One region of the Thermoanaerobacter ethanolicus JW 200 genome, then DNA from elsewhere that is predicted to be linked to it. Evidence: riboswitches for the same ligand, from Rfam matches in the RefSeq annotation. Region 1 holds a riboswitch; each other region holds the start of a gene.
The links. A riboswitch is a leader RNA that binds a small molecule or an ion and turns the genes downstream of it on or off. The one in region 1 is predicted to bind S-adenosylmethionine.
Positions count from the first base shown of each region.

Region 2: linked by a shared signal. The riboswitch ahead of metK (methionine adenosyltransferase) and the one ahead of EB239_RS13035 (homoserine dehydrogenase) in region 1 are both predicted to bind S-adenosylmethionine.
Region 3: linked by a shared signal. The riboswitch ahead of EB239_RS11680 (methylenetetrahydrofolate reductase) and the one ahead of EB239_RS13035 (homoserine dehydrogenase) in region 1 are both predicted to bind S-adenosylmethionine.
Region 4: linked by a shared signal. The riboswitch ahead of EB239_RS10085 (methionine ABC transporter ATP-binding protein) and the one ahead of EB239_RS13035 (homoserine dehydrogenase) in region 1 are both predicted to bind S-adenosylmethionine.

Region 1 covers NZ_CP033580.1:2,624,134-2,632,328, reverse strand. Annotated here, with positions in the region: gene EB239_RS13060 (6-phosphofructokinase) at 1-418, shown strand, start outside; gene EB239_RS13055 (Na+/H+ antiporter NhaC family protein) at 443-1,807, opposite strand; gene EB239_RS13050 (universal stress protein) at 1,838-2,977, opposite strand; gene rd (rubredoxin) at 3,095-3,253, opposite strand; gene thiC (phosphomethylpyrimidine synthase ThiC) at 3,339-4,637, opposite strand; TPP riboswitch at 4,683-4,790, opposite strand; SAM riboswitch class I at 4,975-5,085, shown strand; gene EB239_RS13035 (homoserine dehydrogenase) at 5,153-6,436, shown strand; gene EB239_RS13030 (homocysteine synthase) at 6,464-7,747, shown strand; gene metX (homoserine O-acetyltransferase MetX) at 7,768-8,195, shown strand, end outside.
Region 2 covers NZ_CP033580.1:1,020,475-1,028,669, forward strand. Annotated here, with positions in the region: gene EB239_RS05025 (transposase) at 1-382, opposite strand, end outside; tRNA gene EB239_RS05030 (tRNA-Tyr) at 562-647, shown strand; gene EB239_RS05035 (rubrerythrin family protein) at 785-1,288, shown strand; SAM riboswitch class I at 1,402-1,506, shown strand; gene metK (methionine adenosyltransferase) at 1,565-2,752, shown strand; gene recD2 (SF1B family DNA helicase RecD2) at 2,952-5,159, shown strand; gene EB239_RS05050 (ComF family protein) at 5,270-5,959, shown strand; gene EB239_RS05055 (TIGR03826 family flagellar region protein) at 5,997-6,413, shown strand; gene EB239_RS05060 (flagellar biosynthesis anti-sigma factor FlgM) at 6,475-6,750, shown strand; gene EB239_RS05065 (flagellar protein FlgN) at 6,767-7,243, shown strand; gene flgK (flagellar hook-associated protein FlgK) at 7,254-8,195, shown strand, end outside.
Region 3 covers NZ_CP033580.1:2,309,636-2,317,830, reverse strand. Annotated here, with positions in the region: gene glgP (alpha-glucan family phosphorylase) at 1-736, opposite strand, end outside; gene EB239_RS11685 (hypothetical protein) at 841-1,047, opposite strand; gene EB239_RS14650 (hypothetical protein) at 1,055-1,195, shown strand; SAM riboswitch class I at 1,239-1,343, shown strand; gene EB239_RS11680 (methylenetetrahydrofolate reductase) at 1,407-2,318, shown strand; gene EB239_RS11675 (homocysteine S-methyltransferase family protein) at 2,332-4,755, shown strand; gene EB239_RS11670 (YbaK/EbsC family protein) at 4,724-5,224, shown strand; gene EB239_RS11665 (manganese catalase family protein) at 5,241-5,813, opposite strand; gene EB239_RS11660 (spore coat protein CotJB) at 5,827-6,084, opposite strand; gene EB239_RS11655 (spore coat associated protein CotJA) at 6,089-6,262, opposite strand; gene EB239_RS11650 (sodium ion-translocating decarboxylase subunit beta) at 6,353-7,480, opposite strand; gene EB239_RS11645 (transposase) at 7,671-8,195, shown strand, end outside.
Region 4 covers NZ_CP033580.1:1,993,695-2,001,889, reverse strand. Annotated here, with positions in the region: gene EB239_RS10095 (IS110 family RNA-guided transposase) at 1-662, shown strand, start outside; gene EB239_RS10090 (methionine ABC transporter permease) at 821-1,474, opposite strand; gene EB239_RS10085 (methionine ABC transporter ATP-binding protein) at 1,467-2,501, opposite strand; SAM riboswitch class I at 2,572-2,694, opposite strand; gene EB239_RS10080 (GNAT family N-acetyltransferase) at 2,979-3,548, shown strand; gene thpR (RNA 2',3'-cyclic phosphodiesterase) at 3,564-4,112, shown strand; gene EB239_RS10070 (Rqc2 family fibronectin-binding protein) at 4,137-5,849, opposite strand; partial or broken gene EB239_RS10065 (IS607 family transposase) at 6,091-6,685, shown strand; gene EB239_RS10060 (IS200/IS605 family accessory protein TnpB-related protein) at 6,666-8,102, shown strand.

The DNA of each region.
Region 1 (8,195 bases):
GGGAGGAGTAGGAGACTATATAGAAAAGCTTGTAAAAGAGAAAATATATAAACGTGTCAAAATGACCAGACTTGGTGTAACGCAAAGATGTGCAATGCACTTGGCATCTAAAGTGGATTTTGAAGAAGCTGAAATGTTGGGGAGGGAAGCAGTAAAGTATGCGTTATGTGGTGAAACCGGGAAAATGATAAGCCTTGTAAGAGAAAGAAATTACCAATACACTGTTAAAACGGATATTGTAGATGTTGATAAAGTGTGTAACAAGGAGAAAAAAGTGCCTTTAAATTGGATAAATGAAGAAGGTAATTATGTCACTGAAGAATTTTTTGATTATGCAAGACCCCTTATACAAGGAGAAGTGAAGGTCCCTATGGTAGAAGGGCTACCTTATTATACAAACTTAAAATATGCGATATAAAAGCAGGAATAAAATCCTGCTTTTTTAAAATTCTTCTATTGTAGCATTGCTATATTGTTTATTACTTTCTATAAACACGATAAGTATTGATAATATAGGGAATAATAGATTTAAATAAGCATAGGGAAGATAGTCAATGACTTTTACTCCTAAAACTGCAGAAGGAAGCATTGCTGCTAAATTCCAAGGTATTATACCGGCAAGTATCATGCCTGAATCTGCTATTGCTCTTACCATCATATCACTTTTTACGTTAAGATTTCTAAATACGTCTAACATTATGCGGGAAGGTAAAATTACAGAAAGGGCTTGATTGCAAGTTATTACTGCCATTAAAGTGCTTAATAACATTGTGACCAAATAGGCAATTTTAGGGTTTTTAATTTTTTGGGCTTTTCTAAAAACTGCTTTTATAATTCCTGTCCCTTCTAATATTCCAGAGAGAGCGGTAGCAAAGGTTACTACTCCTATCATTGGGAAGATTGAAATCATACCTCCTCCTGAAAAGATAGATTTAAATTCTGGAATATTAGATATATTTCCCAACATAATGACTTTTAAAGAATCTATAGGGTTATAACCATTTAGTAAAGAGACAAAGTAGGAGAGAAGGACAGCAATTGAAAGATTTATCTTTGTAGAAATCCTGAAAAAAGCCAACGTTATAATCATTATAGGAGCTAAAAACAAGAAAAAGTTTATTTTATAATTTTTCAAAATTATAGCTGCAAGATTGTCAAAGGTGTGCGGCGAAGAAATATTAATGTGAAGACTTAAAAGATAGTACAATAAACCAGTTAATACAAAAGTAGGAATCGCGGTTTTAAAAAGAGATTTAAGTACATTGTATTGTTCAATTTCTCCCATATCTGACAGAAGAATAACATTTCCTGCAAGGGGAGAAGTCCTATCTCCTATAAAAGAACCGGATATTACTGCACCAGCAACTATTGGAAGAGAATAGCTAAAGCCATGGGCTAGTCCCATTATTACTATCCCAATAGTACTAGCGGTTCCTACAGCTGTACCTAAAATCATTGAGATAATAGAGGTTGTGATAAAAGACACCACCAAAAAAGCTTGTGGTTTTAAAAAGTGGGAGGCGTAGTAAATAAGAGCAGGAAGGGTTCCATTCTGTTTCCACAAGGCAACGAGGGCTCCTATCAAAAGGAGTATAATCATCACATTTATACCTTTTTTAATTCCTTTAATTGACATATTGACAAGTTCTTGAGGCGAAAAACCGTTTATCAAAACAATAGCAAAGGTTATTATATAGCTTATAAAAAGCGGTATATAGGGAGGTTGGTGAAAAACTAATACCATTGTCATGGTTATTGCTAAAATTAACAAAAAAGTTATAAGTGAGATTCTAAATTTGTTTTCCATTTTTCACTGCTCCTTTTAGTAATGAAGAAGTTATTTATAAGGTATTACGTGAATTTCTATATTTTTTGCTTTTTTAATTAACTTTATAACAGTAGAACCTCTAAAAAAGGTTTGCAGTCTTGACCTTTGAGAATGCCCTATTATTATTTGTGTAATGTGCATTTGCTTTGCAAATTTTAAAAGCTCATCAGACACGCTTTTTCCTGTCAATGTGTAGACTTCTGCTCCTAATTGTTTTGCTAACATAAAATGGCTTTCTAAAACTTCTTTATCTTTTTCAGTAAGTTTAGGTGCAAGAAAATGTGTACAGTTTACATACACTACTACCCAATCACATTTGAATCTTCTTGCTCTCCTTGCACCCCTTCTTATAAGCTTTTTAGATAGTGGATTTGGTGTTATACACACCATTATTTTTTCATTTGTTTCCCATGTATCAGTTATTCCATGCTCTTTCATATATTCTTCTAATTCTATATCTACTTCTTCGGCGGTAAGTCTTAGCATTAACTCTCTTAAAGCATTTAAATTTCCCTTTCTAAAAAAGTTAGATAGACACTCATCGACTTTGCTTACTGGATAAATATCTCCTCTTTTTAATCGATTAAGCAAAGCATCAGGAGTCAAATCTACAGCAACAATTTCATCTGCGCTATCGACTATGCTGTCAGGGATTGTTTCTCTTACAGCAACACCTGTGATTTGTTGAATAACGTCATTTAAACTTTCTAAATGTTGGATGTTAAGTGTTGTAATTACATTTATTCCATGGCGCAAAATTTCTTCCACATCTTCATATCTTTTTTTGTGCTTAGAGCCAGGCGCATTCGTATGTGCCAATTCATCTATCAAAACTACTTCTGGTTTACGAGCAATTATGGCGTCGGTATCCATTTCTTCTAATATCATGCCGTGGTATTCAATTTTTTTTCGCGGGATTATTTCTAAATTTCCTATTTGTGCTTCTGTCTCTTTTCTTCCATGAGTTTCCACATAACCTATTACTACATCTTGACCTCTTTTAAGACGCCTGTTGCCTTCATTGAGCATTGCATAAGTTTTTCCAACACCAGGAGCATATCCTAAGAATATTTTTAATTTTCCTCGCTGTTGCTTTTTTATAATTTCTAAAGCTTCTTCAGGAGTTAACCTCCTAAAACCTTCACTCATTAAATTTACACGCCCTCCACAGTTTGATTATATCTTTGTTTGAGCATAATGATTTCATACAACTATAATAATATGAATCTTATTAAAAATCAATAAAAAGAGAGAGCAATTGCTCCCTCACATTTTTTCAAACATATCTTTTCCTACTCCACAGTCCGGGCAGACCCAATCATCAGGCAATTCTTCAAAAGGAGTTCCTGGTTCAATTCCTTGTGATGGGTCTCCTTCTTCTGGATCATAGATGTACCCGCATACTGTGCACTGCCACTTTTCCATAAAAAATACCCCCTTGATGTTTTCCTCTATTATAGCAGAAATTAGCAAAGAAAATCAAGGGGGGAATGTAAATAAGGCAAAGGTATTAGCAAGTCATAGTTGAAGTTCCAAGGTACTCACTGACAATTTTCATAGCGCAGAATTTTCCGCACATACTGCAAGTTTTGGCTGTAGATATGTTTTTATTGACGCGATATTTAAAAGCTTTATCAGGGTCTATAGAAAGCTTTATTTGGTCATCCCAGTTTAAGGCTTTTCTAGCTCTAGCCATAGTTAAATCTTTTTCTTTAGCACCTTTTACGCCTTTTGCGATATCTGCAGCATGGGCAGCTATTTTTGCTGCAATAACGCCTTCTTTGACATCTTCTTTGTCTGGAAGTCCGAGATGTTCAGCGGGTGTAACATAGCAAAGGAAATCAGCACCAGAAGCTGCTGCAATTGCTCCTCCGATTGCTGAAGTTATGTGGTCATAACCAGGAGCTATATCAGTCACAATAGGGCCAAGCACATAAAAAGGAGCGTTGTGACAAAGTTGTTTTTGAAGTTTTACATTTGCTTCAATTTGGTCAATTGGCACATGCCCGGGTCCTTCTACCATAACTTGAACTCCTGCCTCTCGAGATTTCTTTACCAATTCGCCAAGGATTATAAGTTCTTGAATTTGTGCTGCGTCTGTAGCATCTTCAAGACAACCTGGACGCAGTCCATCTCCTAAGCTTAGAGTTATGTCATATTTTTTAGCAATATCAAGGAGCCTATCAAAATGTTTATACAAAGGATTTTCTTTGTCGTTATGGAGCATCCAAGCAATTGTAAAGGAGCCACCGCGGCTTACTATATCCATCACTCGGCCGTTGTCTTTAAGCTTTTTCAATGATTCAAATGTTAGACCACAGTGGACTGTAATAAAATCAACCCCGTCTTTTGCTTGTTCTTCTATAACTTCAAAAATAAATTCTTCAGGCATAGCTACAATGCTACCGTATTTGGATATAGATTCTACAGCTGCTTGATACATAGGGACAGTGCCTACAGGGACAGGGGAATTTTCAAGTATTTTTCTACGAGATTGGTTAATGTCGCCCCCTGTGCTTAAATCCATTACCGCATCTGCTCCAGCTTTTACAGCAACATTTAATTTTTCAATTTCTTTTTCAATTTCAGGGTATGCATCAGAGGTTCCTATATTGGCATTTACTTTTGTCGATAAACCCCTTCCTATGCCTTTGGGAATGAGGTTTTTGTGGTTGATGTTTGATGGTATTACTATTTCTCCTTTTTTAACTCCTTCTAAAATAAATTCTTCGTCTACTCCTTCATACTCTGCGACTATTTTCATCTCTTTTGTGACAATGCCTGAAAGGGCGTATTCCAATTGTGTCATAATAAAAACCTCCTTAAAAAATAAATAAACCATGGGGATTATAGCCATGGCAGATGACCACATCCCTACGCAGGTACTAACCTAACAGGTTCGATGGGTTAAAAGGCAACACCTTTTTCTCAGCCGGTTACGCCGGCACCCCATGTGGCAAATATTAAATTTTTATAATCGATAGAGTATAAATATTATACAATATTATTATACCACTAAAAAAAATCGGCGTATATTAAAATTTAGAAAAAATTTAAGAAAGAGTACAAAAAAAGTTCTTGACTTTACAGTTTCAAAGTGATAACATAGATTACAACATGCAAAATTGAATATATTACACACAAACCTCTTATCAAGAGTGGTGGAGGGACTGGCCCGATGAAACCCGGCAACCGGCATTTATATGCGTCTGGTGCCAAATCCTGCAGGTTAGGGTGTCTAACCTGAGAGATGAGAGGAGTGGCGGATTATTAGGCCCTCTTCTCATTGAGAAGAGGGCCTAAAAATTTATTTGGAGGTGTGACATGAAAATAAAAATCGGATTATTAGGACTTGGAACAGTAGGAACAGGAGTATATAAATTGATAACTTCAAGAGGAGGTCATATAAGGGAGAGTACAGGGGTTTATCCTGAGATAAAGAAGATACTCGTGAAAAATCTCAATAAGCCAAGGAAAGTGAAGGTAGAAGGACTACTTACCCAAAATGCTGAAGAAATTTTGAAAGATAAAGAGATAAAAATAGTTATTGAAGCAATAGGAGGTATTTCTCCAGCTTACGAATATGTGAAGGAGGCTTTGGCTTCAGGGAAGCATGTAATCACTGCAAATAAAGAATTGATAGCTAAGCATGGAGAAGAATTAAATGAAATAGCAGAAAAGAATAGAGTATTTCTAAAATGTGAGGCAAGTGTAGGTGGGGCTATACCTATACTGCATCAAATTGATAGATTAAAAATTACAGATGAAATAGATTTTGTAGGCGGTATAATAAATGGCACTACTAATTATATTCTCACCAAAATGACTACTGAAGGTAGAAGTTATAAAGAAGCACTTAAAGAAGCCCAGCAATTAGGATATGCAGAAGCAAATCCCGATTATGACGTAAAAGGCTTTGATGCCCTTTATAAACTTGCTATATTAATGAGGAAAGTGTTCAATATAAACGTGCCAGTAAATTCTATAACCAGAAAAGGAATAGACGAAATCACGACTCAAGATTTAAATTACATCAATAAGTGGGGATATAAAATAAAATTATTTGCCTGGGGCAAAAAAGTCAAAGATGGCATCTTTGCAGGAGTGGAACCAGTTTTAGTCGAAGAAAATAATATTTTGTCAAGGATAAACGACGTAAATAATGCTATCATACTTAGAGGGGATAGTTTTGGTGAATATGTTTTTGTAGGAAAAGGTGCTGGAGAACTTCCTACAGGGGATGCTGTAGTGGCAGATTTAATTGATATATTGTTAAACTATGATATCAAAGATAATAAGAGGATAAACTTTCTTCCAATTCGTCAGGGAAGTTTTACAGATACTTTTTATATAAGGCTTGAAACTCATAAAGAAAATATTTTAGGTTTGAAAAAAGTTTTAAAGTTTTTAAAAGAACAAAAAGTATCAATTGTGGAATCTTCCTATGAAAACGGCACATTTACAGCTATTGTTAAAATGAAGAAAAGTGTTGAGACATTTACAGAAAAATTAGAAAAAATAACCGAGATAAAAACTATTTTTAAAGTTTTGCAAGAGGATATAACAGAAGAAGTAAGTAAATTTGAGGATTTTGTAGAAGTGATTTAAAAAAATTTTGTGAAAGGAGTTAAAAGTATGTCTAAAAAATATGGTTTTTCAACTTTGGCAATTCATGAAGGGTGGGAGCCTGACCCAACTACGGGAGCTGTAGCCCTTCCTATATATCAAACTTCTTCCTTTGCTTTTAAAAGTACTGAGCACGCTGCAGACCTCTTTGCCTTAAAAGAAGAAGGGTATATATATACTCGAATGATGAACCCCACAGTTGACGTTTTTGAAAAGAGAATAGCTGCATTAGAAGGTGGGGTAGGTGCCCTTGCTGTATCTTCAGGTCAAGCAGCTATAACGCTGGCAGTTACTAATATCGCAGGAGTAGGAGACGAGATTGTATCTTCTACCAATCTTTATGGAGGGACTTATAATCTTTTTGCGACTACTTTGAAAAAGTTTGGTATAAATTTTAAGTTTGTGGACCCCAGCAATCCTGAAAACTTTAAAAGTCAAATAACAGATAACACAAAAGCTTTGTACGTTGAGACTATTGGCAATCCAAAGATTGACGTGGCTGACATTGAAAAAATAGCAGAAATTGCCCACACTGCAGGAATTCCTCTCATTGTAGATAATACTTTTGCAACTCCTTACCTTGCACGGCCTATCGAGTTTGGGGCTGATATAGTGGTACATTCGGCGACTAAATTTATAGGTGGACATGGGACTTCTATAGGTGGAGTTATAGTAGATTCTGGAAAATTTAATTGGGACAATGGAAAGTTTCCAGAACTTACAGAACCAGATCCAAGTTATCATGGTATAAGGTATGTAAAAGATGTAGGCGAAGCAGCTTATATTGTAAAAGCGAGGGTGCAGCTTTTAAGGGATTTGGGTACTGCTTTGAGTCCATTTAATGCATTTTTATTCGCACAAGGATTAGAGACTCTATCTCTTAGGATGGAAAGGCACAGTCAAAATGCTTTAAAAGTTGCAGAGTTTTTAGCTTCTCATCCCTACGTTTCGTGGGTGAATTATCCAGGACTTAAATCAAGTCCCTATTATGCTTTGGCACAAAAGTATTTGCCAAGAGGGCAAGGAGGAGTTTTGACTTTTGGTATAAAAGGTGGATTAAAAGCAGGCATTAAGTTTATAGAGAGTTTAAAATTATTTACTCATCTTGCTAATATAGGGGATGCAAAGTCTTTGGTTATACATCCAGCCAGCACGACCCATCAGCAGTTATCAAAAGAAGAACAGTTAGCTTCTGGTGTTACGGAGGATATGATAAGACTTTCTGTAGGGCTGGAAGACATAGAAGATATATTAGAAGACCTTGATAATGCCCTTTATGCATCGCAAGAATAGATAAGGAAAGGTTGATGTAAATGATAGTTGAGGAAAAAAAGGTTACACTAAAAGGGAAAAATATATTCACTACAGAAAGTGGATATAGCTTTGATGAACTTACTATTGTTTATGAAACTTATGGAAAATTAAATAAAGAAAAAAATAACGTGATACTTGTGGAACACGCTTTAAGTGGCAGTGCCCATGCAGCAGGTATGCATCCTGGGAAAAATAACGTGGGCTGGTGGGACCCTTTAATTGGTCCGGGCAAGTATATTGATACAGATAAGTATTTTGTCATATGCTCTAACTTTCTTGGCAGTTGTTATGGAACGACAGGCCCTTCTTCTATAGACCCTAAAACAGGAAAACCTTACGGTTTAAGGTTTCCAAAAATTAATATAAGAGACATGGTGAGAGTGCAGAAACTTCTTCTAGATTATCTTGGCATAGACCGGATAAAAGT
Region 2 (8,195 bases), 1.3 Mb from region 1:
TAATACCCATATTTTTGAGGATATTGACCTGATTTTGAAAAATAGAGGTCAAATAATCATGAGAGAAGTCATTAATAAAACGGCGAAAAGTCCAATAAGAAGGAAGAGGTTTAGAAATGTCGAAGCCACAAAGATGAGCAATGATAAGATTATTGCGGAGATAATCTAAAAGGTCAGAAATTGTGCCGAATCTTTCAGCTTTCATGACAATAAAAGCTCTAAAAAGTGCATGATGAGAATAACCCTTACGGCCAGGATTAGAGGAAGGGAATTCAGGTATTGAAGACAGGTCAAGATTTTCAAACATAGAAGAATAGAAATCAATTTTAGACTGAGAGGTAAAGAGTTCAGGTATATTTAAAAGCAATTGAAGCTGGTACATGTAGGATTTCCTCCTTCTTAAAAAATTTTTTATAGTGTATATATAATAATTCGACAAATGGGAGGGGAAATCCTACATAAAAGATAAAAAATTCAAGAGTGATAGGAAAAAAGTATGTCTGTAGAATGGCTTAAATTAAGGCTTCTGAATTTTGCACAAGTCTAAAAATTAAATATTGTGGAGGGATACCCAAGTGGCCAAAGGGGGCAGACTGTAAATCTGTTGGCTGTCGCCTTCGATGGTTCGAATCCATCTCCCTCCACCATTGAAAAAAAGACCGTGAGGTCTTTTTTTATTTTTCTCCTTCAAATATCTTGACATGGTAAAAAAGTGTAGTATAATATTATTTGAAAGAGAAAATAATTATTTATTAATAAAAATTTGATTAAGGAGGAATCTTTTATGAGAGAAATGACGAGACACAATCTTAGTGAAGCCTATGCAGGAGAGAGCCAAGCTCACATGAGATATCAAATTTTTGCTGATGTAGCTGAAAAAGAAGGCAAACCTAATATTGCAAGACTTTTCAGGGCTATTTCCTATGCTGAATTGGTACATGCCACAAATCATTATAAAACTCTTGGAGAAGTTGGAAATACAGTAGAAAATCTTGAAAAAGCTATAGAAGGGGAAACCTTTGAAGTAGAAGAGATGTATCCTGCTTATAATGCTGTTGCAGAACTTCAAGAGGAATCTGGAGCTAAAAAAAGCATACATTATGCTATTGAGGCTGAAAAAATACATGCAAAATTGTACACTGAAGCAAAAGAAGCAGCATTAAAAGGAGAAGATATAAAGATATCAAAAGTTTACATATGTCCTGTTTGCGGATATACCTCTGTTGATGTATTGCCAGAAAAATGTCCTGTATGTGGAGTTCCTGGAGAAAAATTTGTAGCATTTTAAATATAATTTTTTAAAGAAAAGAGCATGTTTTGGCATGCTCTTTTTTGATGCAAAAATATTTGACATAGTAGATAAAGTGTGCTATAGTAAACATCAGAAAATTTAATAACATGCTCTTATCAAGAGAGGTGGAGGGAAAGAGCCCGATGAAACCCAGCAACCTGTCCTATAGGACAAGGTGCTAATTCTCTCAGAAGCATGCTTCTGAAAGATGAGGGTATGGGCCTCTTCTTTTGGAAGGGGTTTTATTTTGTTTTTAAGGAGGAATAGAAAAAAATGCGTAGACTGTTTACATCTGAATCAGTCACAGAGGGGCATCCTGATAAAATTTGTGATCAGATTTCTGACGCAATATTAGATGAAATTTTGAAAAAAGATCCCTATGCCAGAGTTGCTTGTGAGACTGCTGTAACTACCGGTTTGGTTTTAGTAATGGGAGAAATTACTACTCAGTGCTATGTAGATATTCCAAAAGTTGTAAGGAAAGTAGTAGAAGAGATTGGCTATACTAGAGCAAAATTCGGTTTTGATGCTGATACTTGTGCGGTTATCACTTCTATTGATGAGCAATCACCGGATATTGCCCTCGGTGTGGACAAGGCATTAGAAGCTAAAAGAGGAGAACTTTCAGATTCGGAAATTGAGGCTATTGGCGCTGGAGACCAGGGTTTAATGTTTGGTTTTGCTTGCGATGAAACAGAAGAATTAATGCCTATGCCTATAATGCTAGCTCACAAGCTTGCAAGAAGACTTGCGGAAGTTAGAAAGAACGGGACATTAAGCTATTTAAGACCAGATGGTAAAACACAAGTAACAGTAGAGTATGAAGATGATAAGCCTGTGAGGGTAGATTCTGTTGTAGTATCAGCTCAACATGCACCTGAGATTGACCATGATACTATTGAAAGAGATATTATTGAACATGTAATAAAACCCATAATTCCCGAAAATATGATAGATGATAAGACTAAAATTTTTGTAAATCCCACAGGAAGGTTTGTAATTGGTGGACCTCAAGGTGATAGCGGACTTACAGGAAGAAAAATTATTGTAGACACATATGGCGGATATGCAAGGCACGGGGGCGGGGCTTTTTCAGGCAAAGACCCTACAAAAGTTGATAGATCCGCAAGTTATGCTGCAAGGTATGTAGCAAAGAATATTGTGGCAGCAGGACTTGCTAAGAAGTGTGAAGTGCAATTGGCTTATGCGATAGGTGTTGCTACCCCTCTTGAAATAGGTATTGATACTTTTGGCACAGGTAAAATATCAGATGAAAAGATTTCGGAAATTGTAAAACAAGTTTTTGATTTAAGACCTGCAGCTATAATTAGGGATTTAGATTTGAGAAGACCTATTTATAGACAAGTTGCAGCTTATGGCCACTTTGGAAGACACGACTTAGACCTCCCATGGGAGAAAACAGACAAAGTAGATATATTAAAAAAGTTGGCAGGAATATAAATTTGAAAGCCCGGGTAAACCCGGGCTTCTGGCATTTTTTATATATCTTTTTTAAATGCCATAGAATTTATGTTTTGTAAACGCTTCGCTACCTTAATTATACCACAAAAATTGAAAAAAAGAAATGAATTGGCTTTAATTTGCTTTAAATATAAGGTAAAATTAAATAAAGAAAAGAATTAAAACAGGAGAATCGGCTATGATTGACATAGAAGGTGTAGTTGAAGAAATAATTTTTAGAAATGAACAAAATGGTTATACAGTTTTAGAATTAAGTACCCAAGGTTTAGCAGTTACTGCTGTAGGTTATATGCCTTATGTAAACATTGGGGAAAGAATTAAAATTGAAGGTGAATGGGTAGAACATCCTGATTACGGAGAGCAAATTAGGGTTTTAAATTATGAAACCTTGGCTCCCACCACCTTAGAAGGAATAGAAAAGTTTTTATCTTCTGGCTTAATTCCTGGAATAGGTCCTGTTACAGCAAGAAAAATTGTAAAAAAGTTTGGCGTTGATTCTTTGAATATAATTGAAACTGCACCAGAAAGATTAAAAGAAATAAAAGGTCTAAGCGATGAGAAGATAAAAAGAATTTGTGAAGCTTATGAAATGCAAAAGGGCATAAAAGAAGTGATGGTGTTTTTGCAGGGGTACGGCATTTCTACTGCAATGGCTATAAAGATTTATAAAGAATACGGAAACAACGCGATTGAAATTATTAAGCAAAACCCTTACAGATTGGCTGACGATATATTTGGAATAGGATTTAAAACTGCAGACAAAATAGCAGAGAACCTAGGAGTTGACCCTCATTCTCTATATCGCATATCTTCTGGTACTCGATATGTTTTGATGCAGTATGCGGCAAATGGTCACACCTATGTGCCGAAAGAATTGTTAAAAAAAGAAGCAGCAAGTTTGTTAGAAGTAAGCGAAGAAGAAGTAGAAGATTCTTTTGTGCTTTTAGTACAAAATGAAAAAATACATATTGAAACTTTTGAAGATAATACTGTAGGAATCTACTATATACCTTATTATATAGCTGAATTACACACAGCAGAGAGATTGTTTAACATGACACTAATGGAAAATGAAGATTTAGGTTTAGATGTCCAAAAAGAAATTAGAAATTTTGAAAAAGAAACAGGTATTTTGTTGGCAGAAAATCAAAAATTGGCTGTAGAAGAAGCTGTTAAAAATTCTGTTGTTGTCATAACGGGAGGTCCAGGCACAGGAAAGACTACGATAATAAATTGTATAATACGTATTTTTGAAAAAGCTGGTAAAAAAGTGGCTCTTGCAGCCCCAACAGGAAGAGCCGCAAAAAGGATAACAGAAGCTACTGGAAAAGAGGCAAAAACTATTCATAGGCTTTTAGAGTATACTTATTCGGAGGAAGAAGGGAAGGGATTTAACAAAAATGAAAAAGACCCATTAAAATACGACGTTATAATAGTTGACGAAGCTTCAATGGTAGATATATTGCTTATGAATGCTCTATTAAAAGCTATACCTATAGGAGCAAAGCTGATTTTAGTAGGGGATGCTGACCAACTTCCATCTGTTGGAGCGGGAAATGTCCTAAGAGATATAATAGACAGTGGCATAGTAAAAGTGATACGGTTAAAAGAAATTTTTAGACAGCAAAAGCAAAGCTTGATAGTGGTAAATGCTCACAAGATAAATAATGGAGAATATCCCACCTATAACGATAAAAATAGTGATTTCTTTTTTATAAATGCCAACACACAAGAGGATATATTAAAAACCATATTGGAACTTGTGACAAACAGACTTCCTAAAGCTTATGGATTTCATCCTATTAATGATATTCAAGTACTCACCCCTATGAGAAAGGGGATAATTGGTGTTCACAATTTAAATTTAGAACTGCAAAAAACATTAAATCCCCACGACAAAACTAAAGCCGAAAAAATAATGAAGGAGTTTGTCTTCAGGGTAGGGGATAAAGTGATGCAAATAAAAAATAATTACAAGATAAAATGGAAAAAAGGCGAGGAAGAAGGAGAAGGAGTGTTTAATGGAGATATAGGAATAATCCAATCAATAGACGAAGAATTACAGGAATTGACTGTATATTTTGACGATGAAAAATTTGTCACTTATGACTTTTCTGATTTGGATGAACTAAATTTGTCTTATGCTATAACAGTGCACAAAAGCCAAGGCAGTGAATTTCCTGTTGTCATAATGCCAATTACTTATGGGCCTCCTATGCTACTTACAAGAAACCTTTTGTACACTGCCGTTACAAGGGCAAAGAAATTGGTTATTTTGGTGGGTCAAGAGAAATATTTGAAATTTATGATTGACAACAATAGAATCTCAAAAAGATATTCAGGGCTTCTTTCAAGGCTTAAAAAAGCACTTTTGTATGTAAATTAAATTTTGCATTAAATAAAAGGGAATTTAGTGTAAAATGATAATTTTCAATTAATTTTAACAGAAGAGTGCCGATATAGATTATAAGAAAAAATATTGTAAGGGGTAAAAAGATGATTTTTTTAGACCTTTTATTTCCACCAAAAACAACCTGTATTATTTGTAAAACTGCTATAAAAACAGGATATTTATGCGACAAATGCAAAAGCACATTAAAATTTATTGAGGGTAATAGGTGTAATATTTGTGGTAAACCAATAGACTATGAAGGAACATGTCTTGATTGCTTAGAGCATGGCCATGAATTTAAACAAAATATAAGTCCTTTTGAATACGATGGTGTTGTAAAAGACTTAATAGGGCGGTTCAAATATTTCAAAGAAAGAGAATTGGCACCTTTTTTTGCAGACTATATGGCTGATGCAGTTAAAAAAATGGACTGGCCTATCGATGTCATAGTACCTGTTCCTCTTCACAAAATTAGACTTGACGAAAGAGGTTACAATCAGTCAGAACTTTTGGCTAGAGAACTTTCTTATCGATTGAATATTTTTATGTCTAAAGCTTTAAGAAGAGTGAGAAATACAATAACACAGACTGCTTTGCACAAAGAAGAGAGGATAGAAAACGTAAAGGGTGCTTTTAAAGTGACTTACAAAGATACTATTGTTGGGAAAAATGCGCTACTGGTAGACGACGTGTTGACAACAGGTGCTACTTTGGACGAGTGTGCCAAAGTCTTAAAAGAAAATGGGGCAAAAGATGTATATGTGGTTACTATAGCAACTGGCAAAAATATGTGATGGGGAGTTTGAAGTATCAAAAAGGGGATGAAAGGAAATGGAAATAAGAAATTGTAAAAGGTGCGGAAGGCTTTACACGTATACAGGAATTGATTTATGTCCAGAATGTTATAGACAGGATGAAGAAGATTTTATGAAAGTGCGGGATTATTTAGATGCTCACCCTTCAGCTACCATGCTGGAAATATCTCAAAATACACAGGTTTCTACAAAGAAAATAATGGATTTTTTAAAGGAAGGCAGGCTTATTTTAACCTCTAATAACGTCAATATAGGTCTTAGGTGCGAAAAATGTGGTAAACCAATACTTACAGGGAGGTTTTGTGAGGAGTGCAAGACCAAATTAGCTAAGGAATTAATGAAAGGCTATTCGATTCAATCCGATGACAAAGAAGAAGAAAAACAAACAGGAGAAAGGCTGTACGTTTATGAAAACCAAAAAAAGAAAAAATGATTTTTATATTAAACTTTTAAATTATTAAGTCGATATTAGTTGTAGTACGGGGGTGTTAAAAATGAAAATTTATAACAACAATATTGAAAAAATAATGTCAATTTATCGAGTAGATCCGGTAGAAAAGGTTACCAGCAAGAAAGCGGAGATAAAAGATAAAGTTGAGATATCAGAAGAAGCAATTAAACTTGCACAAAGTTCAAATGAATTTGAAAAGATTAAGGATCAAAAGATTGAAAACATAAAGTCAATGCTTAATGCAGGAACTTACAATGTAAAAGCTGAAGATGTAGCGGATGCTATTCTTAAGGGAATATTGTTGAATAAAAAAATTTAAAAAGGGTGTGCTGGCAATGGCCAATAGCCAAAAGCTTGTAGATGTATTAAGGGGAGAAACAGAAATTTACAAAGTTTTATTAGACTTAGCGATAAAAAAAACTGATATTATAATTGCAGGGAAAGTAAAAGAATTAGATGAAATAGTTCAAATAGAGAAGCAACTTATAAAAAAACTTATGGAATTAGAAGAACAAAGAGAGGATATATTGGAGAAGATTGATATAGAAGGCAAAATGACAATAACCGACTTGATAGAATCCATTTCTTCAGAAGAAGCAGAAAACCTTAAAGATATCAAATATAATCTGACTAATATTTTAAAAGAACTTGAAGAAAGAAACAAATTAAATGCTGCTTTAATTGAACAAGCGTTAGAATATATAAACTATTCTATTCAAACAATATCAAGTGCCTTAGAAAGTGATGATGGTGTTTATGGGAATAGTGGCAATATAAAAAGATACACCAGCCTAATTGACAAAAAGGCATAGGGGGATGAAGATGTCTACTTTTCAAGGATTAGAAATAGCAAAGACAGGATTGTTTGTAAGCCAAAAGGCTTTGGATGTCACTGGACACAATATTGCAAATGCTAATACTCCTGGGTATACTCGTCAAGTAGTAGATATGGCCTCAATTGCACCACCCACTACTTTTGGCATGTATGACCAATGGGGAAAAGCCATAGGAGAAGGCGTAAAAATACAGGATATAAGGCAAATCCGCGACCAATTTTTAGACAACCAATTCAGAAGGGAAAATAAATTTTTAGGTGAATGGGAAACAAAAGCCCAGGTTTTAGCTGCTGTTGAAGATATATTTAACGAACCTTCGGATAGCGGAATAAATACAGTGCTTAATGACTTTTTTAATTCCCTTCAAGAGTTATCCAAGAATCCAGAAAGTTTGACGGTAAGAGCGGAAGTTAGAGAGCGAGCTATTGCTCTTGCTGATACTTTTAATACTGTATATCAGCATCTTTATGATAAATTAAACGAATTGAATTCCACCATACAAAGTAGGATTTCAGAAATAAATTCTTATGCCGACAGAATAAGCAAATTAAACAATGAAATATATAGATTTGAACTTACCGGACAGACAGCAAATGACCTAAGAGACCAGAGAAATCTCCTTGTCGATCAGCTTTCTAAGTTGGTGAATATTACTACTTATGAAGATTCTAATGGAAATTTCAGAATCGACATAGCTGGACAAGCTTTAGTTGATGGGTCGACTGCTTTTACTATGAGTATGGATAGCACTGGAAATGTCGTATGGGATTTGACGGGAACCTCTGTAAACCCTTCAAGTGGTATATTAAAAGGCTTACTTGATATGAGAGATGGAGATGGCACCAACGGGATAAAAGGAGTACCCTATTATATAAATGAATGGAATAAACTGGCATATAGCATAGCGAAGGAAATAAATGCTGTCCAT
Region 3 (8,195 bases), 310 kb from region 1:
TAAAAGGAACGCCACCGATTTGGGCCATTTGCTCAATTGAAAGACCATTGTTTGCTCCCATGTACATAAGAAGTTCTAAATCGTGAGATTCGTTTCCTTCTTTAACAGGGGTATGGGTTGTAAATACTACTTCTTCTCTTGTAGCTTTCCACGCTTCTTCAAAACTCATATTTTGATTTTCCATTTTCTCTCTTATAAGCTCAATGGCTGCTAATACTGCATGCCCTTCGTTAAAATGATAAACATCTACATCAATTCCCAAAGCTCTCAAAGCTCTTACTCCCCCAATGCCTAACACCATTTCCTGGGCAACTCTTTCTTCACCGAACCATCCATAAAGCTGGCCTGTTATCCATCTGTCTCCATTTTCTGGTATATCTGTGTCAAGCAAATACAAAGGTGCATTGTCAAAGCTGTCTACCAACCATACTTTACAGTATACATCTCTATTTCTTATTTTTACTTTTACCTTTACTCCTGTGTCCTTTAAAAAGTCATATTTACGTGTGTAATTGCGATAGGCATCATAGGGATAGCCGTCTTCACCTATATGTTGTTCAGTATAGCCTTGTTTCCACAGTATGCCTATTCCTACTAAAGGCATACCTAATTCTTTTGCGGCTTTTAGATGGTCGCCTGCTAAGATTCCAAGACCACCTGCATAGAGCTTAAAATCTGATTGTAAGCCGTATTCCATGCAGAAATAGGCTACTCTTGGTAATTTTTCATTACTCATATTGAACCTCCTTATTTTCCAAGTGTTAAATATATTATAATATTAAAAAATTTATTATGCAAGTGGTTGCACAAGTATTAAAAACAAAAAAACAGCGTTACTGCTCAATAATTTTTATCTCTAAGTACAGGCCATTCAGCGAATGCCAGCACTAAAAGCATTACAAAATTCACAATAGGTATAAACATCAAAAGACCATATGCACCTCCATAGCCAGCTTTATCAAAAATTTTCCACCAGATTATGCCGTAAAGTATAATTGACCCTCTAGAAAGGATCGCAAAAGTAAAAGAGGAGAACATATAAAACATTCCTTTCTTGAAAATTTATATTCTTTACAGTTATAGTATAGCAAATAATATAAAAAATTTACAGATTTATTTTAAAAAAATAAAAAATCCTGCAAAATCTTTAGATAGAGATAAAAAATTTTCTATTGACAGGGGAGTAAAACCATAGTATCATATAGCTTAAATAGTTTAACAATTTAATACTTTAAAATCTCTTATCAAGAGTGGTGGAGGGACTGGCCCGATGAAACCCGGCAACCGGCATTTTATATGCGTCTTGGTGCCAATTCCAGCAGCGTTTCGCTGAAAGATGAGAGAGTTTTGGTGTCTCTTCTTTTGGCGAAGAGACTTTTTTATTTTTAAAAATGGAGGCGATGTAGATGTTGAAAAATGAAAATTTGTGTACTAAACTTAAGAAAAGGAAGTTTGTTGTGACAGCAGAAATTTCTACGCCAAAAGGGGTAGATATAACGAAAACTATTGAAGAAGCGAGAAAATTAAAAGGCATTGTAGATGCCTTAAATATAACGGACTGTCCTATGGCGAATATGCGGATGAGTCCTATAGCAGTCGCTCACCTTTTACAAGACCACTTAAACATTGAAGCTATTTTTCATTTGACCTGTAGAGACAGAAATCTAATTGGGCTTCAGTCAGAGCTTTTAGGAGCTTATGCATTAGGGGTGAGAAATATACTTGCATTGACAGGAGATGACCCTTCCCGTGGAGATACTCCTCAGGCTAAAGGGGTATATGATGTAGATTCTATTGGGCTTTTAAAGATTATCAGTGCTTTTAATAGAGGTTATGATTACAATGGAAATAAATTAGATTCCCCAACAGAATTTTGCGCCGGTACGACTGCAAATCCAAATGATTTAAGGGATGAAGCACTAGAGAAGCTTAAAGTTAAGATAGAGGCAGGGGCAGAATTTATTCAAACACAACCGGTTTATGATGAGGAAATTTTATTTAAGTTTATTGAAAAGATTAAAAATTTCAATGTACCACTTTTGATAGGCATATTACCTCTTAAAAGCTATAAAATGGCAGTCAATTTAAATGAAAAAGTGCCAGGTATAGATATTCCAGAAAAAGTTTTAGAAAGGCTAAAGGATGGAGGAAGAGAAGAGGGAATAAACATAGCTGTAGAGTTTATAAAGCGGATACGCAGTGAAGTTGCAGGAATTCACATTATGCCTTTAGGGAGTACAAATGTTGTGTTAGAAATAATTTCAAGAGTCGATGATTTAGTCTGTGATTTTGCAGAAAATAACGTACAGATGAATTAAATGGAGGTTAAAAATGTTAGACATTTTTAAAGAACTTTCAAATAGAGTGATTGTTTTTGATGGAGCAATGGGGACACAACTTCAAGAGAGGGGTTTAAAAAGTGGAGAGTGTCCCGAATATATGAATATAACCCATCCAGAAGTAGTATTTGATATCCACAGGTCCTATATAGAAGCAGGAGCGGATGTGATTGAGACAAATACCTTTGGCGCTAACAGGATAAAATTAGCAAAATATGGACTGGAAAATGAGGTTTTCAATATTGTCACTCAGGCTGTCAAAATTGCCAAAGAAGCTTCCAAAGATAAACCTGTGGCACTTTCTATAGGACCTATTGGAGAACTTTTGACCCCTTATGGAGACATGACTTTTGACGAAGCTTATGATGTTTTTAAAGAAGTAGTTATAGCTGCAGAAAGAGCGGGAGCAGATATTGTTTTAATTGAAACAATGTCAGATATGCTGGAGGCAAAAGCTGCCATTCTTGCTGCTAAAGAGAATTCAAACATGAAAGTTATATGTACAATGACTTTTCAAGAAGATGGAAGGACTCTCATGGGGTCAGACCCTATAACTGTAGTAGTTAGTTTACAAGGGTTAGGATTGGATGCCATTGGCGTTAACTGCTCGACAGGCCCCGATAAAATGGTAAGTGTAGTGGAAAAAATGTCTCAAGTTTCTCGCATACCTATTATTGCACAACCTAATGCAGGTATGCCTGTCATTCGCGACGGCAAAACAGTTTACGACTTAAAACCAGAAGAATTTGCTAGTTTCTTTCCTTTACTTGTTGAAAAAGGCGCTTCTATAGTGGGAGGGTGCTGCGGTACTACTCCTCACTATATAAAACTTGTTAAAAAAGCTGTAAAAGATTTAAAGCCAAAAGTCAAAGTCAACAAATTTACAGCTGTAGCTTCCAATACAAAAACAGTTTTCATAGGTGAAAATTATCTTTTAAGGGTTATAGGGGAACGTATAAATCCTACTGGAAAAAAGAAGTTAAGTGAGGCTTTTTTGGCGGGAGATGTGAGTTTAGCAGTAGAGGAAGCTATAAAACAGCAAAAATGCGGAGCGGAAATATTGGATGTAAATGTGGGAGTTCCTGGGGTAAACGAAGAAGAATTACTTCCTAAAGTAGTTTCTGAAATACAAAATGTGGTAGACATTCCTCTTCAAATAGATAGCACTAATATTAAAGCTGTAGAAAAAGCTATAAGAATTTTAAGAGGTAGACCCATAATCAACTCTGTAAGTGCAAAAGAGGAAAGTTTAAAAGAAGTGCTTCCTATTGTCAAAAAATACGGAGCTTGTGTTGTAGGACTTACTGTAGGAGATAAAGGGCTTCCCAAAGATAGGCATGAAAGAATTGAAAATGCGAAAAAAATTATAAAAAAAGCGGAAGAGTATGGCATACCTAAAGAGGACATATTGATAGATTGTATTGTGCTGACGGTTTCTTCTGAGCAGGAGGCTGCAATTGAGACTTTAGAAGCGATAAAATTGGCTAAAGAAGAGTTAGGAGTAAATACTGTTGTGGGACTTAGCAATGTTTCCTTTGGTTTACCTGAAAGAAGGTTGATAAACTCTACTTTTTTAGCAATGGCAGCATCTTATGGGCTTACTACTGCTATTATAAATCCCTGCGATGAAGCTATGATGGACACTTTGAGGGCTTCAATGGTTTTACTAAATAAAGATAAAGGCAGTGTGAATTATCTGAATATATATGGGAAAAAGCAAAAAGAGGAGATCAAAGAGAAAGAACAACAAAAAATTCAAGAAGAAGATTTAAAATCAAAACTCTATATCCAGATTTTAGAAGGCAAAAAGTCAGGAGTAGAAGATATAGTAAAAAATATTTTAGAGGAGGAAGTTCAGCCTCTTTCTATAGTTGATAACATAATAATTCCTGCCTTAAAAGAAGTGGGAGATAGATATGAAAAAGGCATATATTTCTTGCCACAACTTTTGAGCTCTGCAGAAGTGGTGCAAAGCGCTTTCAAGATAATAAAAGAAAAGCTTCCAAAAGGTTCAGTATCTAAAGGCAAAATAATACTTGCTACAGTTGAAGGAGATGTACATGATATAGGAAAAAATATAGTAAAAGTTTTGCTTGAAAACTATGGATATGATGTAATTGACTTAGGAAAAGATGTCAAAGGAGAAGTGATATTAGAGGAAGTAAAGCGAACAGGGGCACCGTTAGTAGGTCTAAGTGCTTTGATGACGACAACTTTGTTTAATATGGAGAAAATTATCAAACTGCTTAAAGCAAATACTGATGTGAAAATAATGGTAGGCGGGGCTGTTTTGACTGAGGAATATGCCTATAAGATTGGAGCAGATTATTACGGAAAAACGGCTCAAGATGCAGTTAAAATTGCTGATAAGTTTTTCTTAAAAAATGCTCTTTTATGTAAAACTTGTGGTATTTAAAGGTGGTGTAGAGGTGTCAGTAGAAGCGGTGAAAGAGTTCTTTAAAGAGAAAGGATATGATATTAAAATAAAAATTTTTGAAGATACAAGCACTGTGGAAAAAGCAGCTAAATCTTTAGGGGTAACTCCTGGGGAAATAGCAAAGTCTATGCTTTTTAGATTAAAAGATAAATATATTATGATTATAACAGCAGGGGATAGAAAAATAGACAATAAAAAATTTAAAGATACTTTTAAAACAAAAGCAAAAATGGCATCCCCAGAAGAAGTGTTAGAAGTTACAGGGCATCCTGTTGGTGGCGTTTGTCCTTATGGGCTGAAAAATCCGATTGAAGTATATTATGATGTGTCTTTAAAAAATTATGAGGTAGTATATCCTGCAGCTGGTGATACAAATGCTGCTGCTACCATAAAAGTCGAAGACCTTGATAAAATAGTAGAAGGAAAATGGGTAGATGTATGCCAATAGACATACATCTACTTTTTTAAAAGAATTTTTTACTTTCCATATATTCTCTTACCTGTACTAAAGTTTCTCCAAATCTTTGAAAGTGTACAATCTCCCTTTCTCTCAAAAACCTTAGAGTATCTTTTACACAAGGGTCATCTGTGAGATTTATTAAATGTTCATAAGTTGCTCTTGCTTTTTCTTCGGATGCCATATCTTCGTGTAGATCAGCGATTGCATCTCCTTTAGCCTGGATATAGGCGGCGGTCCATAACATTCCTGTTGTATCTGCATAGAATAGGCCTCTATCATGTTCTGTATAGTATTCCCCTAATCCTTCTCTTTTTAATATTTCTACTGGTACTCCCTTTAAAAGCTTGAAAACAAGAGTTGCTATTATTTCAAGGTGTGCTAATTCTTCTGTAGCAATGTCTGTCAAAACTGCTTTTGCTTTTCCTGTAGGCATGACGAATCGCTGAGTTTGATATCTTAAAGCGGCTGCCAATTCTCCATCAGGGCCTCCATATTGGGCGATGAGGTATTTTGCCATTTTTACATCTGGTTTGCATACTTTAGCAGGATATTGTAGTTTCTTTTCATAAACCCACATAACAAAGTCCTCCTCAATATTCTATTTCCCAAGGCCATGGGTCATCTACCCATTTCCAAGGATATTGACTTTGTGAATGACCAAAAACCATCAAGGGCCCGTAAAATTGTTCATATTGTTGTTTCAACATAGACAATTGGTTGGAATAATAGTTATAGTCTTGAAGGGCTTTTTGGTCATCGGGATGGGTGTCTAAATATAGATTCAAATCTATACAGGTAAACTCTATTTCCATGATTTTCTTAAGCAAAGATATTTGATTGCCATCCATTTTATCACCTCATTTTTTCGCCTACATAAGGCATATCAAGTTCAGGAAAAACAGTGCCTTTTTTAATGGCTTCTTCCGGAGGATAAAGAGATACATATTTCTGTAAAGGCACATAAGCCTGTGCAAGCTTTAGAGGAGGAAAAGCATAATCTTGTACATAAGGATTATAGTCGTACATTTTTTAAACCTCCAAATCTGTAGTTTTACTAATATAATATTCTTGTATATATGTTTGTGATACAGTAAAAAAACAGCCATTTATGCTGTTTTAATGAACTCCTAATAGTACAAGCATTATTCCACCTGCTATTGCCGTTCCAAAAACTCCGGCAAGGTTTGGCCCCATGGCGTGCATTATTAAAAAGTTGTAAGGATTTTCTTTTATGGCTACAGAGTGGGACACTCTCGCAGCTATTGGAACAGAAGCTATACCTGCAGAGCCAACAAGAGGATTTATTTTTCCACCAGAAAGTTTATTTAAAAATTTTGCTCCCAGTACACCTCCAGCTGTTCCTGTCATAAAAGCGATAAGCCCTAAGGTGACTATCTCTAATGTCTTAATGGTCAAAAAAGTGTCTGCTTTCATGGTGGAGCCTATGGAGACTCCTAATAATATCGTAATTACGTTCATAAATTCTCCACTGACTGTTTTTGCAAGCCTATCTACAACTCCCGACTCTTTTAAAAGATTTCCTAACATCAACATTGTTATAAGAGGAGCAATTGGAGGAAGTAGTAAATCTATTAAAACAGTTATTACAATAGGAAAGGCGATTTTTTCTGTTTTTGAAACGGGTCTCATCTGTTTCATCATTATTTGCCTTTCCTCTTTTGTAGTAAGTAACCTCATGATAGGAGGTTGTATTAAAGGCATTAACGCCATATAAGAATACGCAGCGACAGATATTTGAGCCATAAGGTGGGGAGCTAATTTTTGAGTTACGTAAATTGCCATTGGTCCATCTGCACCGCCAATAATCCCTATAGCCCCCGCTTCAAATATACTAAAACCTAAAAGTTTTGCGCCTATTAATGCTATAAATATTCCTATATGGGCAAAAGCACCTAAAATCATTAAACTAGGATTCGCAATCATAGGACCAAAGTCCGTCATGGCACCTACGCCGAGGAAGATAAGAGGAGGATAGATAACCTTTTCAACCCCTAAGTAAAAAAAGTGTATAAGTCCTCCAGGTTCCAATAAATCAGTAGCTGGTATGTTTGCTACAATACTGCCAAAACCTATTGGGAGAAGTAAAAATGGCTCATATTTTTTTACAATAGCTAAGTATATGAGGAATATACCTACCAATATTAAAAACACATTACCCAAAGTTAAATGAACAAGACCGGTAGTTTGTATCATATCTTTAAAAAGTTTTAACAGAAACTCCATTTGTGTCACTCCTTATTTTTTGTTAATAGACTTGTGCAAAATTCAGAAGCCTTAATTTAAGCCATTCTACAGACATACTTTTTTCCTATCACTCTTGAATTTTTTATCTTTTATGTAGGATTTCCCCTCCCATTTGTCGAATTATTATATATACACTATAAAAAATTTTTTAAGAAGGAGGAAATTCTACATGTACCAGCTTCAATTGCTTTTAAATATACCTGAACTCTTTACCTCTCAGTCTAAAATTGATTTCTATTCTTCTATGTTTGAAAATCTTGACCTGTCTTCAATACCTGAATTCCCTTCCTCTAGTCCTGGCCGTAAGGGTTATTCTCACCATGCACTTTTTAGAGCTTTTATTGTCATGAAAGCTGAAAGATTCGGCACAATTTCTGACCTTTTAGATTATCTCCGCAATAATCTTATCATTGCTCATCTTTGTGGCTTCGACATTTCTAAACCTCTTCCTTCTTATTGGACTTTTCGCCGTTTTATTAATGACTTCTCTCATGATTATTTGACCTCTATTTTTCAAAATCAGGTCAATATCCTCAAAAATATGGGTATTATCTCCGGTGAGTTTATTTCCATGGATTCTACCCCTATTAAAGCTAACACTAAGTTAAATAACCCTAAGTCTTTTTCTAAAAATAAATTCTCTAAAGATAATCAGCCTAAGTCAGATAAGGATTGTAAATTAGGCGTTTATTCT
Region 4 (8,195 bases), 630 kb from region 1:
TTGCGGCTCGACCGCTTGATGAGCTTGCCGGCTTTTTGGTTGACAAGAGTAAAGATCGCTTTGATGATCCAGAAGCTACAGCTAAATTGCTTCAAGAGGCTGTTCACAAGTCTTATAGAATTAATGCTACTGTAGATGATTCTTTAAACTTTGTTATCAAGTCTTGCTTTGATAATCTACAGTCCCTTGAAAAACAGAAGAAAGCTGTAGAAAAAGCCATTATTAATGAGGTAAAAGGATTTAACAATGAATTCCTTTGTCTTACATCAGTAAAAGGTATTGGCCCAACCATCGCAGCCGGCTTAATATCTGAGATAGGCGGAATTTCAAGGTTTGATAATGATAATGCCCTTGCAAAGTTTTCCGGCCTTTATTGGTCAGAGTACCAGTCTGCTGATTTTAAAGCGGAGGACACATATCTCAAGCGTACTGGTAATGAGTATCTCAGATATTATTTTATTCAAGCAGCTGACCAGCTCAGGAAGTATTTACCTGAGTTCTCACAATACTATGCCCGCAAATTTAAAGAAAGCAAAACTCACAAGCATAAACGTGCTCTTGTATTGACTGCACGTAAAACTGTAAGGTTAGTCTTCGCTCTGCTGCGCGAAGAAAAACTTTATAAATCCCCAATAATGAAAGGAGATGATTGTATAAGTTAACATATTATCCCATAACCATATTTTACATTAATTTCCATCAGCTTATTGCGTGATGGTTAGCTTTGCTATGCCCTTTTTTAGGTTATTTTATTAAATTTTTTTTTGAATTTTTTTTATCACCCTCTTGACATATTACCGAAATACTTTTTAAATATAATTTACCGGTTCCTTGACAGATGTTTTACTAATATATCTCCTAGAAATTGAATTAGTTGTACCATAGCTACCAAAATTGCTACGGTATAAAGCATAATGTCGAGCATAAATCGCTGATATCCATATCTTACTGCTAAATCTCCTAGCCCACCACCTCCTATAACACCTGCCATTGCAGAATATCCTACTAAATTTATAGTAGTTATAGTAACCCCTGCTGCTATGGAAGGTAGAGCCTCAGGGATTAACACCTTAGTTATAATTTGAAAAGGCGAAGCTCCCATAGACTGGGCTGCTTCAATGACACCGCGGTCTACCTCTCTCAATGCTGTTTCGGTAAGCCTTCCCATAAAAGGGATAGCTGCTACAGAAAGTGGAACAATAGCAGCAGTGGTTCCTATAGCTTTTCCTACAAGCAACCGGGTGAAAGGTATAAGTACAATTAAAAGTATTACAAAGGGTACAGAACGGAAAATATTTACAATAGTACCTAGTATTTTGTTTAAAGGTTCGTTATGCAGTATCTGATCTTTGTCAGTTACCATTAACAGCACACCAAGTGGTACACCAAAAATTGTTGCTATGAGCGTTGATACCACTACCATGTATATAGTTTGCCACGTTCCGACCAGCAATAAGTTTATAGTTTCAGACATTTTCAATCACCTCCACGTCGAGTCCCAAATCTTTTAGATATTTTAAAGCAGCGTCTGTTTCACCGTTTTTGCCTCTTAGCTCAACTATAAGAGTACCGTAGGGCATACCCTGGATGTGGTCAATGTTTCCATAGAGAATATTGGTGTCAACATCAAATTTTCTTATAATGCTTGATATGACAGGTTCTGTTGTAATTTCGCCGAAAAAGGCAATTTTAATAATTTTGCCTTCCAAGTGTTCGTGGGACAAGTTTTCAATCCTATCTTTTAATTCCTTAGGTATTTCTGATAAAGTTACAGATTTTAAAAAATTTCGTGCGGTTTCTGTTTGAGGTTTTTTAAATACTTCAATAAGAGGTCCCTGTTCTACCACACGACTTTTTTCAATAACTGCTACTTTATTGCAAATTTGTTTAATGACATTCATTTCATGAGTTATGAGAACTATGGTGATTCCCAGCTCCCTATTTATATCTTTTAAAAGATTTAAAATAGAAAGAGTTGTTTCTGGATCCAGCGCTGAAGTAGGTTCGTCACAAAGAAGAACTTTCGGATCATTAGCCAGGGCTCGTGCTATGCCTACCCGCTGTTTTTGACCGCCTGAAAGCTGAGAAGGATAGTTGTCGGCCTTGTCGGAAAGCCCCACGAGCTCTAAAAGATTTTCTACTTTTTTATCGATTGTCCTTTTGTCCAGCCCGGCAATCTCCAAAGGAAAAGCCACATTGCCTCTGACAGTTCTGGATGATAACAGATTAAAATGCTGGAATATCATGCCTATTTTTTTTCGCATTTCTTTTAATTCAGAGGGAGAAAGCCGAGTCATTTCAACACCATCTATCTCAATTGAACCGGAAGTTGGCTTTTCGAGCATATTTATGCAGCGCAGGAGAGTACTCTTTCCAGCACCGCTCAGACCTATAATTCCAAAAATATCGCCTTTTTCTATGTTGAGGTTGACGTCTTCCAAAGCCCTAACATTTCCTGAAGCTGAATGATAAACTTTTGTAAGATTTCTAATATAGATCAAAGAAAAGCCTCCTTTCCCAAAATAAAAATAAAAAATCCTCTTCTGACAGTACGAAGAGGTTTTTTAAATCCTCTTATCTGCCAGAACTCAACGTTCTGCAGGAATTAGCACCGTGCAGCCGCATGTTTAAAACTTTCGGCCACCGGTTGCCGGGTTTCATCGGGCCAGTCCCTCCACCTGCTCTCGATAAGAGTTTTTATTTTATTATTCACTTCAGCAATTTAATTAGATAATAACATCAACATAAACTTTTGTCAATAGGTTAAAAAGCAATTTGTCAATAGCCAGCGAAAATGTCATTGTTATCGCAATAATTAATCCAAAAGTGTCTACAATAATATACTAACACCAGTTATGCAAGCCTATGAAATGTTAAATAAACTTAGTGAAAAGCACACTGAACTTTTTAAAAAGGATCACTTTTCTTCTGATTTTTGTGCTATAATAAATTAAAAATTTCTTTGGAGGGTTTTGGTCATGTTAAAAAGTAATAGAATTGAACTTGTTCCATTTGAGAGCAAATATTTTGAAAAATTTGTAGAGTTTCGGAATAGTGATGATAGTAGAAATTTAACGATGCCGGGTATACCATATCCTGTTACAGTAGAAACTGTTGCAGAAAGGTGGAAAACAAAAAAAGATCCAAAAGAAAATGGAGAATTCGCTATAATACTTAGGAGCACAGGTGAATATATAGGAAATGTTTCATATAATAATGTCGACTGGAAAAATAGAAACTGTGAGATTGCAATAATGATTGGGGAAGAAAAACACAGAAATAAAGGCTATGGTACGGAAGCTTTAAATTTACTACTGGATTTTATTTTTAATGAATTAAATTTACATCGAGTAGAGTTAAGGGTTTATGATTTTAATGAAAGGGCAATAAAGAGTTATGAAAAATGTGGTTTTAAAAAAGAAGGGCTATTGAGAGAAGTAGTATATAAGCACGGTAAGTACATAAATGAATATGTAATGGGAATTTTAAAAGAGGAGTTTATTAATAGAAACAATTATTACCAGGAAAATAATAACAATAATAAGTGAACAAGGAGGATAATTATGAGAGCTTTTATTGGAATTGATATAGGCGAAAAAGCTATAGAGCAGATAGTGAGATTTCAGGAAACATTGAAAAATTATACTGTAAAAGGGAGATGGACTTATAAAGATAATTTCCACATCACATTAAAATTCTTAGGAGAAATAGAAGTAGAGGCTATTTCTAAAATAGAAGAAGCGGCAAAAGTTGCAGTAAAAGGCATCAGCCCTTTTTACATACGACTTTCAGAAGTAGGATTTTTTAAAGGTGATAAGGAGATGAGAGTTTTGTGGATAGGAACAGAAGAAAGTGAATTTCTAAATAAATTGCATCACAATATAGATAAAGAATTATATAAAATAGGATTTGCAAAAGATGAAAGAAAATTTACTTCCCACATTACTATTGCCAGAGACATACGTTTAAGCATTGACATAGAAGAAGTAAATAATCTTTTTGAAAAACAAGAGAAAGAGGCTATTTTAGTAGATACAATTTTTTTGTATGAGAGCGTTATACAAGAAAATAGAAGAAAATATATTCCTATATTTAGTGTGCCTTTAAAATAAGAAGTAAGATGCCTAAAAAGCATCTTACTCTGGATTTACATAAAGGGTCTTTTGGTTTGTATATATTACAAAACCTGGTTTTGCGCCAGAAGGTTTTTTTACGTATTTTTTTAAGGTATAATCAACAGGTACATTTGAAGAATTTTTCGCTTTGCTATATTTGGCGGCTAATTTTGCAGCTTCAATAAGAGTTGTTTCAGGCACAGATTTGTTATTTGTCTTTATTATGACGTGGGACCCTGGTATGTCTTTTGTGTGAAGCCATATATCGTTAGGATTTGCGAATTTTAACGTTAGATAATCGTTTTGAGTGTTGTTTTTCCCTATATATATGTCGAAACCGTCTGAAGATACTACATGCAATGGTTGAGAAAGAGTTTGCCGTGATATTTTTTTCTTTTGCTGCTTATGTATATACCCTTGTTCAGACAGTTCATTTTTTATTTCCTCTATTTCTGATGGTAATGTACAATTTTCCAAGTTCACTAGTTGACCTTCTAAATAAGTTATTTCCTCAAGAGTATCGGATATTTGTTTTTCTATTATTTTATTGGCATTTTTTAACTTGCTGTATTTTTTAAAGTATCTTTGGGCATTTTCTGAAGGGGAATATTTTTTGTCAATGGGTATTTCAATTTCTTCGCCAGTGTAATAGTTCATGGTTTTGAAGCTTTCCATTCCTTTTTTTAGAAGGTGCATATTTGCTGTTATAAGTTCGCCGTAAAGTCTAAAAGTGTCAGCATTTTTTGCTTCGTTTAATTCTTGTTGAAGTTTATCTAATTTGTTATAAAGTTTTTCTAAATTGTTGTTGATGATTTTTCTTAAATCCGAGGACCTTGCTTGCAAATTTACTATATTTGCTTTTTCACTGAAAAATTTACAAGCAGCTTGGTTCACTGTAGGGAAAAAAGTTTTTGTAATATATTGAGATAAATCAATACAAGAAAAGTCAATTACTTCATTTTCCTGAAAAGCAATGCAAGGTTTTAAATTTAAGCTTAAAACATCTTCATATATTTTTTTTATGTTTTGATATAGATTTTCAATTTGCTCATCTTCTATTGATTCTACAAATCTGTCAGATACATTACATCTAAAAGCAACTTCTCTTGCTAAAGTGGGGCTAAATCCTTGTAGAATATCTATTAAGGCTTTTTCAATTTTTTTTGATTTGTAGTTGTTAACAGCTTCTTTAAAAGAAGGTAACGAAAGATTATTTATATTTAACTTTTCTTGCAGTGGTGGGCAGACATATTGCCTCCCAGGTAGTACTTCTCTTACTTTACTCATATCGGAATATACTCTTTTTATGCTATCTATTATCGTTTGAGTAGCTTTGTCAATTAATATGATATTGCTGTGTTTTCCCATTATTTCAATAATTAGAGTTTTAATTGTTTGATTTTCTAATTCATCTTTTGTTTCTATATCGATTTTTACTATTCTGTCAAATTCTACTTGTTTTATATCTATTATCCTGCCGCTTTGAAGAAATTTTCTCAAAAGCATGCAAAACATTGGAGGCTCAGCAGGATTTTCTTTATTTTCTTCTGTAAGATATATTCTTGGATAATTTGCATTAGCAGACAATAGCAGTTTATAGTTTTTACCTTTATTTCGTATTATAAAGATTAATTCTTCTTTTACAGGTTGATATATTTTATCAATTCTTCCACCAATAATTTCTTCTTTTAATTCTTTTGTTATTGCATGTAAAGTTATACCGTCCAAAGCCATAGTTATAACCTCCAGATTTTATTGTATATAAAAAGTATACCATGAAATCGAAGGGTTTAATAGTGAAAAATTGATTGTGTTGATTTTAGTTGTAACATTTGTTACAATAAAACAAGATGTAAAAATAGGAATTAAAGTTTAATTGCCATAAGTAGAAAATTGAAAAGCAAGAGAAAGAAAGATAGAGGAGGTCAAAACAGTTGAAATTAATAGTAAAAAATGATGTAATTTCAATTAGGTGATGACAAATGTTATTAACTATAAAAAAGTTAAAGAGCTATATGATATAAGCAGAATTACATTAATAAACTGGGAAAAAGAAGGATTAATAACCCCAGTTAGAACACCAAAAGGAAGAAGAAGGTACAAAAAAGAAGATATAGAGAAGTTATTAGGCATGCTGGAAGAAAAACCAAAACCCAAAGTAGTTTTGTATGCAAGAGTGTCCACAAAGAAACAAGAAGAATATCTTAAGAATCAAATTAGAAGGCTTGAAGAGTATGCTAATTCTCAAGGATGGCAGTATGAAGTTATATCCGAAATAGCAAGTGGAGTAAATGAAAACAGGAGAGGATTGTTAAAGCTTTTGAACAAGATAAAAAGAGGAGAGGTTGAAAAAGTTGTAATAGAATATCCTGATAGACTTGCAAGATTTGGCTTTGAATATCTCAAATTTTTCATGGAAAGCTTTGGGGTAGAACTAACAATTTTAAATGATAAAGAAAATGAAGAATACGCAAATAAAGAGTTGGCAGAAGACTTAATAGCAATAGTCCTCATTTGCAGCAAGAATTTATGGACAAAGGAGCAAAGAGCATGATAGTAATACAGGCTAAACTCATTTTTTTAAATCAACAAGACAAACAAATAGTATTAGACTTAATGAGAAGATGGTCGTCCTGCATGAGATTTGCATACAAAAGGCTTCTAGAAGGTTATGATAGAAAAACATTAAAAAGGGACCTTCCGAAAACTTTCAATTTAAACTCAAGGTATGTAGATGATGCAATAATGAAAGCAAGAAGCACATTAGAATCTGCTAGAGAATTAGGCGAAAATCCAAAGAAAGTCATTTTTGGAGGAAGAGACTTGTTTGGAAAACTTCAAAAGCGCCATATAAATGGGGAAGAATATCAAAAGCTAAAAACAAAGTGGCAAGAAAGAAGAAAAGGGAATCTCTATTCAAGAGGAGATAAAAGCAAAAAAGGAAATCTCAACACAAGAATAGAAATAAAAGAAAATGGCACTTTCTTAAGGATAAATGTAGGGGAAAGAAAATACTTATACGCCAGAATAGAAGCAGGCTACAAAAAGAATAAGAGCAGAGGAGAACTTCTACAGGAAATTGCCCAATCAAACATACCCTACTCTGTAGAATTAAAACTTAAAAACGGCAGTATATACGCCTATTTTGCTATTGAAGAAGAATATCCAAAAATAAAAATAACAAAAGGAAAAGGAGTCATAGGAATAGATTTAAATGCATATCCAGACAACATATCATGGGCAGAGACAGATGAAAAAGGTAATCTAATAAGCTATGGCAGTATACCAATGCCAGAGCTTGCAAGTGGCAGTAAGGACAAAAGAGAATATTTCAGATGGCAATATGCTCATGAGATAGTAAAAATAGCAAAAGAGAAAGGAAAAGCAATAATAATTGAAGAATTAGAAATAAAAGAAAAAGGTAAAAGAGGAGATTTTTCAGGGAGAAAATCAAGAAGGATAAGACATAACTTTAGCTACAAATCACTTCTTTCAAAAATAAAAACACTAGCAAAAAGAGAAGGGATAGAAGTAATAGAGGTAGACCCTTCTTACACATCAATAATAGGAATGTTAAAATATGCACCGCAATACATGATAACGAAAGATATAGCAGCAGCCTATGTAATAGCAAGAAGAGGGTTGGGACTGCAAGAAAAGATACCAGATAATTATATAAAGTTTCTCAACGCATTGACTGTAGATGAATTAGAAGAATTAAAAGAGCATGTAAAGAAAACAGTTAGAAACAAGCATTTAAAGAAAAAACATTTAAGAGAAATAAACAAAGTAATAAAATTTATACAAAGCCTTGAGAGTGAGTCAGGAAAGGTACTAAAACCTCTGGATGGAACAAGTTTTAGTACCTATAATTTCTGGCAAGTTCTCAAGGTAGCGGTGGTAACGCCACTCTCCCCTGAGAAAGTGCCAAGAGACTTCTCTACCCTGAAGGAATTACTAATTCAGGGCAAGTGGAGAGACCCGTAAGGGCGCGAGTTCCTGCTTCTTGGGGCAGGGGCTATGGTTTTCCCAAATACCGCCTGCTGGGGCAGGGAAAGTCTGAAGGGCGGACTATAAATA